Regions from separate parts of the Modestobacter marinus genome, predicted to be linked through region 2. Evidence: riboswitches for the same ligand, from Rfam matches in the RefSeq annotation. Region 2 holds a riboswitch; each other region holds the start of a gene.

Region 1 (4,725 bases), 130 kb from region 2:
CATGACCCGACGCTAGGCAGGAGGTACGACAGAACCGCAGCTCACCGGCGTGGGGGCGTTCCCGCGGGAACGCTCACGGCTCGGTCAGCCGGCGGCGCGGTACTGCGCGGCGACGTCGGCGTCCGACAGCACGCTGGTGTAGACGCTGACGTGCGCCACCGACCCGGCGAAGAACGCGCTCCGCGGCGCCCCGGGCCACGCGCTGCTGATCGTGTCGTAGCCGACCCGCCAGTAGCCGGTGAACGGCTCGGCCGCGGTCGCGTCCCGGCGGCTCGCCACCAGGGCGCCGTCCACGTAGAGCCGCAGCCCGGTGCCCGGGGAGAACGTGGCCGTCATCTGGTGCCAGGCGCCGTCGTTGTAGCTGCCGGGCGACGTCGTCGTCACCGGCGACCCGTCGTAGACGCCGAAGGTGAGCGTGCCGGAGTCGGTCATGTAGACGTGCCGGTCGTACTGGGTGGAGGCGGCGCCCCGGGTGCCGTTGCCGAAGCCGATGAGCTTGCCGCCGTCCCGGGTGGTGGTGGCGAACCAGACCTGGACGCTGAAGGTCTGCGGGTTCGCCAGTGCGGTCGTCGAGTAGACGTGGCCGGACCCGCCGTCGAGCCGGACCCCCTTGCCGTCGCCCCCGCAGGCCGGGCCGGGGACCCGGTAGGTGATCCCGCTGCTGCTGTAGTACCCGTCGACCGCCCCGGCGTAGAGCCCGCTGTTCACCGCGACCGGCCCGGCGGTCTCCTGCAGTGCCAGGTACCCGGGCGCGCTCGCGCCGGCCGAGGTGCACGTGTAGTAGCGGACCGAGGCCCAGGAGTTGGCGTCGTTCGCGGTGGTCGCGGTGAAGACGGCGCCCACCGCCGAGGTGCCGGGCAGGGGGCCGAGCAGGGCGGCGAGGCCGACGGCCACGGCCGGGACGGCGAGACGCGCGCCCCACCACCCGCTGCCGGTCGCCGGCCCGTCGTCGTCCTCGGCCGTGCGGTGGGCGAGCGCGAGGGCGACGACCAGGGCGAGCAGGGCGGCACCGCCGGCGAGGGGGAGCGCCCGCCCCTCCGCCGCCCACAGCACGGGCAGGCCCAGCGCCGGCAGCCGGAGCGCGCCGACGCCGTGCACGGTGGACGGGTCGACGAGCTGGGGGTCCGGCGTGGGGTTGGCGTCACCCTGCAGCCGGAGTCCGCCGTCCTCGACGGCGACCAGCCGGTGCAGCCGCAGCCGGCCGGGTGCGTCGGGGTCGTCGACGAGGAGCACGTCCCCGACGGCGAGGTCGGCGATGGGGACCGGCCGGACGACGGCGACGTCCCCGGGGGAGACGCCGGGCTCCATCGAGCCGGAGAGGACGACGGTGGTCTCCCAGCCGACGACCGTGGGTGCGACCGAGACGGCGAGCAGCAGCGCCAGGGTGCCGAGCAGCGCCCGGGCGAGGCTGCTGAGCACCAGCGCGGACCTGCCGCGGCGCCAGGCGGCAGCTCGGGACACGGAACGGGTGGCGGTCATCGGGTGCGCGCCTCCCAGACGAAGCTGAGCCTGGCGGTGCCGTTCTGGGTGCTCGCCGGGGCACCGGCCCGCAGCGTCCAGTCGACCTTGTAGACGCGGGTGGTGGGCGCGGCGCCGGTGCTGGACCAGCTGCCGACGCCGGCGGCCCAGCGGTCGGTGGGGAAGCCGGCGAGGGTGCCGGTGTAGGCGGTGGCGGAGGACGTGAAGCCGGCGCAGTCGCCGCTCGAGCCGCCCGTCCCCACGGCGATGGCGAGGTCCAGCTGGGCGGCCAGCCCGTTGGTGCTGCTCCGGCCGGTGCCGTACAGCCGGACGGTGGCCGGTGACCCGGATGCGGTGACGGCGACGCACCGGGTGCCCGAGGCCCCCGGGCGCAGCCCCGTGGCGGTGAACATCCGGACGGCGGAGTCGTCGTCGGTCAGCGCGAGCGTGCCGGTGCTGACGGTGGGCAACGCAAGCGAGCCGGTGGTGGCACTGAACCCGGCGTAGGCCCCGTGCCAGACCAGCGCCGCGGCCAGCACCAGCGCGATGCCCGCGGCGGCGGCGCCGGCCAGGCGCACCGAGCGGGGCCGCGGACGGCGACCGGTGGCCGGGCGATCGGGACGGGACCTCACATCGCTCCATCGGCCGGGCCGGCCGGACGTGGAGCCCCCGTCACCCGCCCGGGTGAGCGGGGCGGTGTTAGCGTCGCGAGCTGACACGGGGTGTCCCACCGGGGACTGAGAGCACACCCGTCGAACCTGCTCCAGTTGGTACTGGCGAAGGGATGTCACCGCGATGGACGCCATCGACCTGCGCGCTGCCGGCACGGCGCTGCGCGACTCCGCACCCCTGGTGCACTGCCTGACCAACACGGTCGTGCAGACGATCACCGCCAACGCGCTGCTGGCGATCGGCGCCGCACCGGCCATGGTCGACGACCCGGCCGAGGCCGGTGAGTTCGCCGCCGTCGCCTCCGCGGTGCTGGTCAACGTGGGCACGGTGCAGCAGCGCACCGCCGAGGCGATGCGGCTCGCCGCCCGAACCGCCAGCGAGGTGGGCACGCCGTGGGTGCTGGACCCGGTGGCCGTCGGCGGGCTCACCTTCCGCACCGAGCTCGCCGCCGACCTGGTCGAGCTGCGCCCCGCCGTCGTCCGCGGCAACGCCTCCGAGGTGCTCGCCCTGGCCGGCGCCGGCAAGGGCGGCCGCGGCGTGGAGAGCACCGACACCCCGGAGGCCGCGCTCGAGGCGGCCGGGGAGCTGGCCCGCCGGACCGGCGGCATCGTCGCGGTCAGCGGTCCGGTCGACGTCGTCACCGACGGGGACCGGGTGGTCCGGGTGGGCGGCGGCTCCCCGCTGCTCACCCGGACCACCGGCGCCGGCTGCGCGCTGGGCGGCGTCGTCGCCGCCTACGTCGCCACCACCGGTGACCGGCTCACCGCCGTCGTCGCCGCGCACGCGCACGTGGCGCTGGCCGCCGAGGCCGCGGCCGGGCTCGCCGCCGGGCCGGGCACGTTCGCCGCGCTCTGGCTGGACGCGCTGGACGCGGTCGACGGCGACGCGCTCGCCTGCGCCGACGTCCGCAGCGCATGAGGGCCGGCTTCGACCCGCGGCTGTACCTGGTCACCGACACGCTGCTCTGCGCGCCCCGGTCGGTGCCCGAGGTGGTCGCCGCCGCCGTCTCCGGCGGGGTGACCGCGGTGCAGGTGCGGGACAAGACCGCCGGCCGCCGCGACCTGCTCGCCCTCACCCGCGCGGTGCAGGAGGTGCTCCGGCCGACCCCGCAGGTCCGGCTGTTCGTCAACGACGCCGTGGACGTCGCCCTGCTCACCGGCGCCGACGGCGTGCACGTGGGCCAGGACGACCTGCCGGCCGTCGACGTCCGCAGGCTGCTGGGCCCCGACGTCCTGGTCGGCGTCTCCGTCGGCAGCACCGCCGAGCTGGACGACGTCCTCGCGCTGCCGGCGGGCACCGCCGACCTGGTCGGTCTCAGCCCGGTCTGGTCCACCCCGACCAAGCCGGACGCCGGCGCCGCCCTGGAACTCGACGGCACCAGCGCGCTGGCAGCCCGGGCCCGCGCCGGGGGGCTGCTGTCGGTGGCCATCGGCGGCATCTCCGCGGCGACGGCCGCCGCCGTGGCCGGCACCGGGGTCGACGGCATCTGCGTGGTCTCCGACATCTGCGCCGCCGCCGACCCGGCGGCCGCCGCGCGGACCCTGCGCGCCGCGATGGCCGGGGAGCTGGTGGCCCGATGACCGCCGCCGTGGCCCTCACCGTGGCCGGCAGCGACCCCAGCGGTGGCGCCGGCATCCAGGCCGACCTCAAGACCTTCAGCGCGCTCGGCGTCTACGGCACCGCGGTGCTCACCGCGCTGACCGCGCAGAACACCCGCGGCGTCACCGGCGTGCACCCCGTGCCGGCCGGCTTCGTCGGTGAGCAGCTGGCCACCCTGCTGGACGACGTGACCGTGCACGCCACCAAGCTCGGGATGCTCGGCACCGCCGACGTGGTGCGGACGGTCGCCGCGGCGCTGGCCGACCGGCCCGGCGGCCCCGTGGTCTGCGACCCGGTGATGGTGGCGACCAGCGGCGACCGGCTGATCTCGGCGGAGGCGGTCGACGCCGTCCGCACCGACCTGCTGCCGGTGACCGACCTGCTCACCCCGAACGTGCCCGAGGCGGCGGCCCTGCTGGACGTGCCGCCGGCGACGACGGTCGAGGAGCTGGCCCCGCAGGCCCGCGCGCTGCTGGCGCTGGGGCCGGCGGCGGTGCTGCTCAAGGGCGGGCACCTGGGCGGGGAGGAGAGCGTCGACGTCCTCGCGACCGCGGGTGGGGTGCGGGAGACCCGGCGCCCCCGGGTGTCGACGTCGTCGACCCACGGCACCGGCTGCACGCTGTCCTCGGCGCTGGCGGCGCTGGCCGCCCGGGAACGGCTGGCCGGGCGGCAGCTGGACTGGGCGCCGCTGGTCGACCAGGCGCGGGACTACCTGCAGGCCGCGCTCGAGGCCGGGGAGTCGCTCGGGGTCGGCTCCGGGCACGGCCCGGTGCACCACTTCGCCGGCCGCTGGTGAGCCTGCGCCGCTGCTGACTCAGCTGTCGCCGAGGACCTCGCGCAGCACCCGGGCGGCCAGCTCGTCCCCGCCGGCGGCGGCGATGGAGAAGTGCTCGACGGCGGTGTCGACGTCGCCGGTCTCCAGCAGCAGCACGGCGAGGTCGTGGTGGGCGTGCAGGTCCCCGCCCTCGACCCCGGCCCGGTACGCGGCCTCGGCGG
Region 2 (4,725 bases):
CGGGCAGCTCGCCGGTGGCCAGCAGCTCGGCGACGAGGTCACCGGTCACCGGGGTGAGCAGGACGCCGTTGCGGTGGTGACCGGTGGCCAGCACCAGCCCGGGCAGCGTGCTGGGCCCCAGCAGCGGGGCGTTGTCGTCGGTGCCGGGCCGCCAGCGGGCGAGGGTCTCCACCAGCTCCAGCTCGGTCACCCCGGGCACGACCTCGATCGCGTCGTGCAGCAGCTCGTGCACCCCACCGGCGGTGACGGTGGCGTCGAAGCCGCGGTCCTCGGTGGTCGCCCCCACGATCAGGCCGTCCTCGCCGTAGGGCACCAGGTACACGTGCCGGCTGCGGACCAGGGCGCGCACGGTGCCGGTCAGCAGCCCCGCCGCACCGGCCATCCGCAGGATCTGCCCCTTGACCGGCCGCACCGGCAGCGGCGGCACCCCGGGGAGCGTGTTGCTGTGCGCGCCCAGCGCCAGGACGACGGTGCCGGCGGCCAGCTCCCCGCCGCCGGCCAGCGCCAGCCCGGTCGCCCGCCCGCCGGAGACCTGCACCCCGGCCACCCGGTCCCGGACCAGGCGCACGCCCGCGGCCTCGACGGCGCCGGTCAGCGCCCGGTGCAGCGCCCTGCCGTCGACCGAGTGGTCGCCCTCGACGGCCAGCCCGCCGCGCAGCCGCGGGGTCAGCCCGGGCTCCCGGCGGCGGGTCTCCCGCGGGGTCAGCCGCTCGACGGCCAGGCCCAGCTCCTGCTGGTAGTCGTGCAGCGCGTCCAGTGCCCGGACGTCGTCGGCGTCGAAGCCGACCACCAGGGTGCCGGCGGTACGCAGCCCCACCGGCAGGCCGCTGGCCGCCTCCACCTCGGCGGCGAACGCCGGGTAGCGCTGCAGGGAGGCCAGGCACAGCCGCAGCAGCGCCTCCTCCCCGTAGGCGGCCTCGGTGACCGGGGCGAGCATCCCGGCGGCGGCGGCCGAGGCCCCGGTGCCGGGGGCGTCGTCGACGACGGCGACCGACAGGCCGCGCTGCGCCGCCCGCCAGGCCACCGACAGCCCGATCAGCCCACCACCGGCCACCGCGACGTCGATCACCGGGAGTCCTCCAGGGCACGCAGCAGCTCGGCGGTCGCGGCACCCGGGTCGGCGGCGCCGGTGACCGCGCCGACCACGGCCACCCCGGTGGCGCCGGCGGCGATCAGCTCCCCGACCCGTGCGGCGGTGACCCCGCTGATGGCGATCACCGGCACCGGCACCGCGGCCGCCACCGCACCGACCCCGGCGACCCCGATCGGGTCGGGGAGCCCGGTCTTGGTGGTGGTGGCGAAGGCCGGGCCGACCCCCAGGTAGTCCGCGCCCTCGGCCACCAGCTGCCGGGCCTGCTGCGGGTCGCGGGCCGTGCCGCCGAGCAGGTGCCCCGGCCCGGCGACCCGCCGGGCCGCGGCGAGCGGGAGGTCGTCGGCGCCAAGGTGCGTCCCGTCGGCGCCGACGGCCAGCGCCACGTCGACCCGGTCGTTGACCAGGACGGTGGTGCCCGCGGGCCGGCAGAGCTCCACCACCGCGCGGGCGAAGTCGTGCAGCACCCGGTCGCTGCAGCCCTTCGCCCGCACCTGCACCACCGGCGCCCCGGCGGCCACCGCGGCGGCGACGACGGCGAGCGCGCGCGGCCCGCCGTCGGCGTCGGTGAGCACGTGCAGCCGGCCCAGCGCGGAGGTCATGCCGGCTGCCGCCCGCGGCGGGCGTCGAGCAGCGCGATCACCGCGGTGAGCACCGCGGCGACGGCCAGGCTGACCAGGGAGGCCGACCAGCCGTTGGCCGGGTCGATGCCCAGGTCGCTCTGCCGGGCGGTCCACCAGGAGGTCCAGCCGGCGCCGACGCCGGCGAAGAAGGTCGGCAGGGTCAGCTGGTAGGCGACGAAGCCGGCCAGCCACGGCAGCAGGTAGACCAGCCGGGCCGGGGCGGTGTCCGAGGTGTCCCACCGGCCGGGGGTGCGCAGCGCGTAGGCGACCAGGAAGACGCCGATCAGCGGCACGAAGACCGCACCGATCAGGAAGAGGAACGGCTCGTAGGCGACGATGTCGAAGCTCAGCGCGAGCACGGTGGCGGTCGCGCCGACGCCCAGCGCGAGCAGCCGGCGGTCCAGCCGGGCCACCACGTTCTGCGCGGACACCGCCGTGGAGTAGACGTTGGCGAACGCCTCGTCGAGCTCGACCGTGACGAGCACCAGCACGGCCAGCGCCCCCAGCGGCACGGCCAGCAGCGCGTCGATGACGTCCAGCCCGGAGCTCCCGTAGGCCGCCAGCGCCAGCACGCCGAGGGTGAACATCGCGACGGTGGCCAGCCCGTAGCCCAGCGCGGTGCTGGTGCCGGCGACCCGGCCGCTGCGCACGTGCCGGGTGTAGTCGGCGGCGAGCGGGAACCAGGAGATCGGCAGGGCGATCACGATGTCGGTCGCCGTCCAGAACGAGGCGGCGCCGCCGCTGTCCAGCGGGGCGAGCGGCTCGGAGAGCACCTCGACGAACAGGTAGACGATCGCGGCCAGCGCCGCCCACACCGCGTAGCGGGACAGCACCCGGACCACGCCGAGGGGCCGCAGCGCCATCGCGGTGGCGAGCACCCCGGCGATCAGCACGAACGGCCAGCGCGGCGCGTCCAGCACCCGGGACGCCGCCTCGGCGATGATCACGATCTCGAAGGTGGCCCAGCCGATGCACTGCACCAGGTTCAGCGCGGTGGGCAGGTAGGAGGCCCGCCGGCCGAGGAGGCCGCGGAGCAGCACCATCGCCGGCACCCCCTCGCGGGCGCCGGCCGCGGCGGCCAGCCCCAGCAGCGAGGCACCGATCACCGCGCCGACGACGATCGCGCCGAGCGTGACCGACAGCGGCCGCCCCGGCAGGACGACGTACACGGCGGCGACCGGCAGCAGCAGGCTGATGCCGAGGTTGCCCCACAGGCCCGCGGACTCGCGGAAGCCCAGCGTGCGGGCGGCTGGTTCGGTGAGGGTCAGCGGTGCGTCTGCACCGGACGTGGTCGTGCCGACGGTTCCGGACGTGCTCATCACGGGCTCCCTACGCCGGCATTACCCGGTCAGGTTCCAGCGGTCGGCGGCGCGTCAGCCGCCCTCTCAGCCCGGTCCTCCGAGCTCCCGCACATGGCTCGACGCCATGACGTGGCCCACCCTAACGACCTCGTAGAGTCCGCGCCGTGCCGGTCGCCGAGCTGCTCCGACGTCATCCCGAGATCTGGCGCGCGGCCACCGCGCACCCCTTCCTGACCGCGGTGCGTGACGGGTCGCTGCCCGCGGGCGCGTTCGACACCTGGCTGGTCCAGGACGCGCGCTTCGTCGCCGACCTGCTGCGCTTCCAGGCCCGGCTGCTCGCCCGGGCGCCGCGGCCGGCCCAGGCGGTGCTCGCCGGCGGTCTGGTCGCCCTGGTCGAGGAGCTGGCCTGGTTCGAGGAGCAGGCGGCCACCCGCGGTCTGGACCTCACCGCCCCCGCGCTGCCGGCCACCGCGGCCTACGCCGAGCTGCTGGACCGGCTGGACACCGCCGACGTCCCGGTCGCGCTGACCGCGCTGTGGACCATCGAGCGCACCTACCTCGACGCATGGACGACGGCGCTGCCCGGTGCCCCGGCCTACCGGGAGTTCGTCGAGCACTGGACCGTGCCGGGCTTCGCCGGCTACGTCGCCGGCCTGGAGACGGCGGCCGACGCGGTGGGCGGTGGTCAGGACGACGTCTTCGCCGAGGTGGTCGCCGCCGAGGTGGCCTTCTGGGACATGGCCCTGGAGCAGGCGGCATGAGCCTGGCCGCCGACCTCTGGGCCGAGAACGCCGACCTCGCCGCCGTCGCGCGGGCGCACCCGTTCGTGCAGGGCATCGGCGACGGCAGCCTGCCGCCGGAGCTGTTCGCCGGCTACGTCGCCCAGGACGCGTTCTTCCTGGAGTCCTTCGCCCGCGGCTACGCCCTCGGCGCCGCGCACAGCCCCGACCGGGCCGCGCTGGACGTCTTCGCCGACCTGCTCGCCGGCGTCCGCGAGGAGCTGCGGCTGCACGAGGGCTACGCCGCCCGCTGGGGCATCGACCTGGCCGCGGTCGAGCCGCTGCCGGCCACGCTGGCCTACACCGACTTCCTGCTCGCCACGGCGGCCCTGGGCGGCAGCGGGCTGACCTGCGCGGCGATGACGCCGTGCATGCGGCTGTACGCCCACCTCGGGCAGTCGCTGGCCGGCCGAGCGGCGCCCGCCTACGCCGAGTGGGTCACCACCTACACCGACCCGGGCTTCGAGGAGCTGGCGGCCACGCTGGAGCGGCTGCTGGACGGCACGGCCGCCGACACGCCCGCGGTCCGGCGCGCCTACCGGCGGGCCATGGAGCTGGAGGTCGGCTTCTTCGACGCCGCCTGGCGCGGTGGTGCGGAGTCCGGCTGATGGCCCTGCTGGCCGCCGAGGAGCTCTCGGTCGGCTACGGCGACGAGCCGGTGTGCGCCCCCGTGACGGTGTCGGTCGAACCCGGGACGGCGGTCGCGCTGGTCGGCCCGAACGGTGCCGGCAAGTCCACCGTGCTGCAGACGATGGTCGGTCTGCTGCCGCCGCTGGCCGGGACGGTCCGCTTCGCCGGTGGGCCGGTCGACGAGCGGGACGCCGGTTTCCGCCGCGCGGTCGCCGGGGTGCTGGACGACGATGCGTTCTTCCCGTCGCTGACCGGCGCGGAGCACCTGCTGCTCACCGCCCGCGCCCACGGGGTCACCGGCG
Region 3 (4,725 bases), 1.7 Mb from region 2:
AGGTCCATGTCGGCCAGCGTCAGCCCGGTCCGCTCCAGCACCGCGGCGGTGGCCGGCACCGGCCCGATGCCCATGGTCTCCGGCGGCACGCCCGCCACGGCCCAGCCGGTCAGCCGGACGAAGGGCTGCCAGCCGCGGCGATCGGCCTCGGCCCGGGTGGTGACCACGCAGACGGCGGCGCCGTCGTTCTGGCCGGAGGCGTTGCCGGCCGTGACCGTCGCCTCCGGGTCGACCCGGCCCATGACCGGGCGCAGCCCGGCCAGGTCCTCCATCGTCGTGTCGGGACGGGGGTGCTCGTCCTCGGTGACCGTGCGGGCCGGCGTCTTGCGCGTCCCGGGCACCTCCACGCCGATGATCTCGTCGGCGAACCGGCCCTCGCGGATGGCGGCGCCGGCGGCCTGCTGGGAGCGCAGCGCCCAGGCGTCCTGCTCCAGCCGGTCGACCCCGTACTCCCGGCGCACGTTCTCGGCGGTCTCGAGCATGCCGCCGGGCACCGGGTGGTGCAGCCCGCCGGCGGTCTCCCGGGCCCGGGCCAGCCGGTCGTGCAGCATGACGCCGTCGCCCTTGGCGCCGGTGCGCAGCCCCAGGGCGTAGTGCTCGACGTTGCTCATCGACTCCACGCCGCCGGCCACGACGACGTTGCCGGCGCCGGCCGCCACCTGCATCGCGGCGTAGATGACCGCCTGCAGCCCAGAGCCGCAGCGCCGGTCGATCTGCAGGCCGGGCACCTGCACGCCCAGCCCGGCGTCCAGTGCCGCGATCCGGCCGATCGCCGGGTTCTCCCCGCTGGGGCTGCAGTTGCCGAGGATGACGTCGTCGACCTCGCCCTCCCCCAGGCCGGTCCGTTCCACCAGGCCGCGCAGCGCGGTGGCGGCGAGCTCGTTGGCGGACAGACCGGCGAAGACCCCGCCGAATCGACCGACGGGGGTGCGGACCGGGGAGCAGATGACGACGTCGTCCATGCCCCGACTCTGCCAGCTCACCACCACCGGGGCGCAGGCGAACCGGCCGCTGGGCGGAAGCCGGCGACCCCCGACGCCGACGACGCCCCTCCCGGGGGACCGGGAGGGGCGTCGTCGAGGGGAGTCAGTCGCGCGGCTTGGCCATCGACTCGTGGGCGGAGGACTTCACCGAGTCGGGCAGGACCTTGCTCGCCATCTCCTGCGCCTTCGTCATCAGCGAGCCGGCGTGGACCTCCTTCTTCCCGTCCATCAGCCCGGCGAAGCCCTGCTCGGCGACCTTTGCGGCGTCGTCCTTGGGGCCCTTGCCCATGGCGGTGTCCTGCAGGTCGGCCCGGGCGAAGAAGTCGGTGTCCGTGGGCCCCGGCATCAGCGAGGTGATCGTGACGGCGGAGTCCTTGAGCTCCTGCTGCACGGCCTCGGTCAGCGACTGGACGAAGGACTTGGAGGCGTTGTAGACCGGCTGGTAGGCCCCGGGCATGGTCGCCGCGACCGAGGAGGTGACCAGCACCCGCCCCTGGTTGCGCCCGGTCATCTGGACCAGCACCAGCTTCAGCAGCGCCGCGGTGGAGACCACGTTGAGCTGCATGACCTCCAGGTCGTCGGCCCAGTCGGTGTCGACGAACGCACCACCCCGCCCGACGCCGGCGTTGAGCGCGGCCGCGTCCAGCGGGCGACCGAGGGCCTGCACCCGGGTCCACAGCTGCTCGATGCCGTCGGGGGTGCGCAGGTCGGCCTGGACGGCGGTCACCTCGGCGCCCTCGCCGCGCAGCTTTGCGGCCGCGGTGGTGATGGTCGGGTCCTCGGCGTCGATCACCAGGTCGAAGCCGTTGCGGGCGAACTGCCGGGCGAGCTCGAAGCCGATCCCGCTGGAGGCGCCGGTGACCAGGGCGAGGGGCTTGGTGTCAGTCATGCCCTCGCCCTACCCGGCCCCGGCCCCGGCTGCACCCGTCACGGCCCGCGTTCCTGTCCCGGACGGCCGTCCTGGTGGCCGCGCCCGGGGACAGGGGGCGCGGCCAGCACCGACCCTGGCACCCCCTGCTGACAGTTCCCTGTGCCGCAGCTCAGACTCGCCCCATGAGCGAGGACGCCGGGCCGGCCGGGGACGACGCCGTGATCTGCTCGGCGAAGGGCTGCCGCGCGCCGGCGACCGTCGTCCTGGTGTGGAACAACCCCAAGGTGCACACGCCCGACCGGGAGAAGACCTGGACGGCGTGCGAGGCGCACCGCGAGCAGCTCGCGCACCACCTGGCGATCCGGTCGTTCCTGCGCCGCGTCGAGCCGGTCAGCCCGCTGCGGTAGCTTCGGCGGCGCACACGGGAGCCCGGGCGCGGGCTGAGAAGGCGGACGACCACCGCCGACCGTCCACACCTGATCCGGTTCATGCCGGCGGAGGGAGCTGCTCGATGCTCGCTGCCCGTTTCCACGCACCTGGCCGACCCCTGGCCCTGGACGACGTCCCGGTGCCCGAGCCCGGCCCCGACGAGGTCCGGGTGCGGGTGCACGCGGCCGGGGTCTGCGGCACCGAGCTGCACTTCACCGACGGCCTCTACGCCCCGTCCCGGACGCCGATGACGCTGGGCCACGAGGCCGCCGGCACGGTCGACGCGGTCGGGTCGGAGGTCACCGGCTGGGCCGAGGGCGACCGGGTCGCCGTCTACTACTACCTCTTCTGCGGCAGCTGCCGCTGGTGCCTGCGCGGCCGGCAGAACCTGTGCCTGGCCCCGCGCGGCGTGCTCGCCTTCGCCGCGGACGGCGCCTTCGCCGAGCAGCTGGTCGTCCCGGCGCACTGCCTGGTCCGGCTGCCCGCCGAGCTGCCGTTCGAGGCGGCCGCGCCGCTGTGCTGCGCCGGCACCACCGCGGTGCACGCGCTCACCGAGGCCGGGGTCGAGCCCGGCGACGTGGTGGTCGTGCTCGGCGCCGGCGGGGTGGGGCTGGCAGCGGTGCAGGAGGCCCGCCGCCGCGGCGGCGTCGTCGTGGCCGTCAGCCGGGACGGCGCCCGCCGGTCGGCCGCCCGGTCCGCCGGCGCGGTGGCCGCGGTCTCCCCGGCCGAGCTCGCCGGGACCGTGACCCGGCTGACCGGCGGGCAGGGCGCCGACGTCGTCGTGGAGCTCGCCGGGGTCACCGCGACGCTGGAGCTGGCGACCGCGGTGCTCGGCCGCCGCGGCCGGCTGGTCCTGGTCGGCTACAGCGCCGATGCGCTGACGGTGAGCCCGCTGGGGCTGGTGGTCGCCGAGCAGCGGGTCGTCGCCAGCGTGGGCAACACCCTCGCCGAGCTGGAGCAGGCGGTCTCCCTGGCCGCGGCCGGGCAGCTGGCCCCGCCGGTGGCCGGCGCGCTGCCGCTGGCCGAGGTGAACGAGGCGCTGGACCGGCTGCGCGCCGGGAACGTGGCGGGCCGGCTGGTGCTCACCCCCTGACGCCCCGGGAGGGCCCGGCGGGCCACGTGTGAGGATCAGCGCTCGTGCGACGACACGGCAAGGACAGCCCCCTCCCCCGCGAGGTCGGTGTCCTGGCGATCGTCGCCTTCGTCGTCGCCCTCGGCTTCGGCATCGTCGCCCCGGCGATCCCGCTGTTCGTCCGGGACTACGGGGTCGGCACCACCGCCGTCGGGTTCGCCATCAGCGCCTTCGCCTTCTTCCGGTTCGTCTCCGCCTTCGCCGGGGGCTCGCTGGTCGAGCGGATCGGCGAGCGCGCCGTGCTCGCCGCCGGGCTGGCGATCGTCGCGGTCGCCACCGCCGCCGCCGCCCTGGCCGGCAACTTCCCGCTCTTCGTCGCGTTGCGCGCCGCCGGCGGGATCGGCAGCGCCATGTTCACCGTGGCCGCCCTCTCGCTGCTGCTGCGCACCGCACCGGCGGCGCAACGGGGCCGGGCCGCGGCCACCTACCAGGGCGGTTTCATCCTCGGCGGCATCGCCGGCCCGGCAGCCGGCGGGTTCCTGGCCGAGATCTCCCCGCGGCTGCCGTTCTTCGTCTACGGCGGCTTCCTGCTGGTGGCCGGGGTGGTCGCGCTGGTGCTGCTGCGCCCGGCCGCACTCCCCCCGGTCGGCGGCGCCGCGGACGACCCGCACCCCGCCGTCGACCAGGTGCGCGGCGCCGGGCCCGCGCCCGCGGCCGTGCCCGCCCTGGGCGAGGACGGCGGCGGGCTGCGTGCCGCGCTGCGGTCGCGGGCCTACGTCGCGGCGCTGGTGGCCAACCTGGGCGTGGGGTGGGTGCTGTTCGGCGTCCGCAACTCCCTGGTGCCGCTGTACGTGACCGAGGAGCTGGGCAAGACGGTGGCCTGGGCCGGCGCCGGGCTGCTGGCCGGGTCGGTGGCGCAGGCGATCGGGCTGCTGCGGGCCGGGCGGCTGGCGGACACCTGGGGCCGCCGTCCCTCCCTGCTGCTGGGTTCGGGGCTGGCCACCGCGGCGATCGCCGTCCTGGTGCTGCCGCCGAGCACCGCGGCCTTCCTGCTCTCCATGGCCACCTTCGGGCTGGGCGCCTCGCTGCTGGCCAGCGTGCCGGCCGCGGTGGTCGGCGACGTCAGCCCGGGCCGGGGCGGCCGGGTGGTGGCGGTCTTCCAGATGGTCGCCGACCTGGGCGCGGTGGCCGGGCCGCTGGTCGCCGGCTGGCTCACCGACGCCTTCTCCTACCAGGTCGCCTTCGCGGTCAGCGCCGCCGTGCTGGGTGCGGCCCTGGTCGCCGCGCTGGCGATGCCCCGGGACCGCCCCGCGGCCTGAGCACGCCGGTCAGAGCCAGGCGGCCGGGGTCGGCAGCGGCCCGTCGGCCTG

Evidence for each region. A riboswitch is a leader RNA that binds a small molecule or an ion and turns the genes downstream of it on or off. The one in region 2 is predicted to bind thiamine pyrophosphate.
Region 1: linked by a shared signal. The riboswitch ahead of thiM (hydroxyethylthiazole kinase) and the one ahead of FB380_RS05990 (purine-cytosine permease family protein) in region 2 are both predicted to bind thiamine pyrophosphate.
Region 3: linked by a shared signal. The riboswitch ahead of FB380_RS14020 (alcohol dehydrogenase catalytic domain-containing protein) and the one ahead of FB380_RS05990 (purine-cytosine permease family protein) in region 2 are both predicted to bind thiamine pyrophosphate.

Annotation. Positions count from the first base shown of each region.
Region 1 is NZ_JAAMPA010000001.1:1,393,634-1,398,358, reverse strand. It holds gene FB380_RS06615 (HNH endonuclease signature motif containing protein) at 1-3, opposite strand, end outside; gene FB380_RS06610 (LamG-like jellyroll fold domain-containing protein) at 85-1,479, opposite strand; gene FB380_RS06605 (hypothetical protein) at 1,476-2,090, opposite strand; TPP riboswitch at 2,167-2,260, shown strand; gene thiM (hydroxyethylthiazole kinase) at 2,254-3,048, shown strand; gene thiE (thiamine phosphate synthase) at 3,045-3,710, shown strand; gene thiD (bifunctional hydroxymethylpyrimidine kinase/phosphomethylpyrimidine kinase) at 3,707-4,525, shown strand; gene FB380_RS06585 (tetratricopeptide repeat protein) at 4,544-4,725, opposite strand, start outside.
Region 2 is NZ_JAAMPA010000001.1:1,265,903-1,270,627, reverse strand. It holds gene thiO (glycine oxidase ThiO) at 1-1,069, opposite strand, end outside; gene thiE (thiamine phosphate synthase) at 1,066-1,692, opposite strand; gene FB380_RS05990 (purine-cytosine permease family protein) at 1,689-3,032, opposite strand; TPP riboswitch at 3,023-3,133, opposite strand; gene FB380_RS05985 (TenA family protein) at 3,179-3,775, shown strand; gene FB380_RS05980 (TenA family protein) at 3,772-4,401, shown strand; gene FB380_RS05975 (ABC transporter ATP-binding protein) at 4,401-4,725, shown strand, end outside.
Region 3 is NZ_JAAMPA010000001.1:2,974,563-2,979,287, reverse strand. It holds gene FB380_RS14035 (acetyl-CoA C-acetyltransferase) at 1-962, opposite strand, end outside; gene FB380_RS14030 (SDR family NAD(P)-dependent oxidoreductase) at 1,087-1,872, opposite strand; gene FB380_RS14025 (hypothetical protein) at 2,037-2,261, shown strand; TPP riboswitch at 2,266-2,375, shown strand; gene FB380_RS14020 (alcohol dehydrogenase catalytic domain-containing protein) at 2,366-3,376, shown strand; gene FB380_RS14015 (MFS transporter) at 3,421-4,674, shown strand; gene FB380_RS14010 (maleylpyruvate isomerase N-terminal domain-containing protein) at 4,684-4,725, opposite strand, start outside.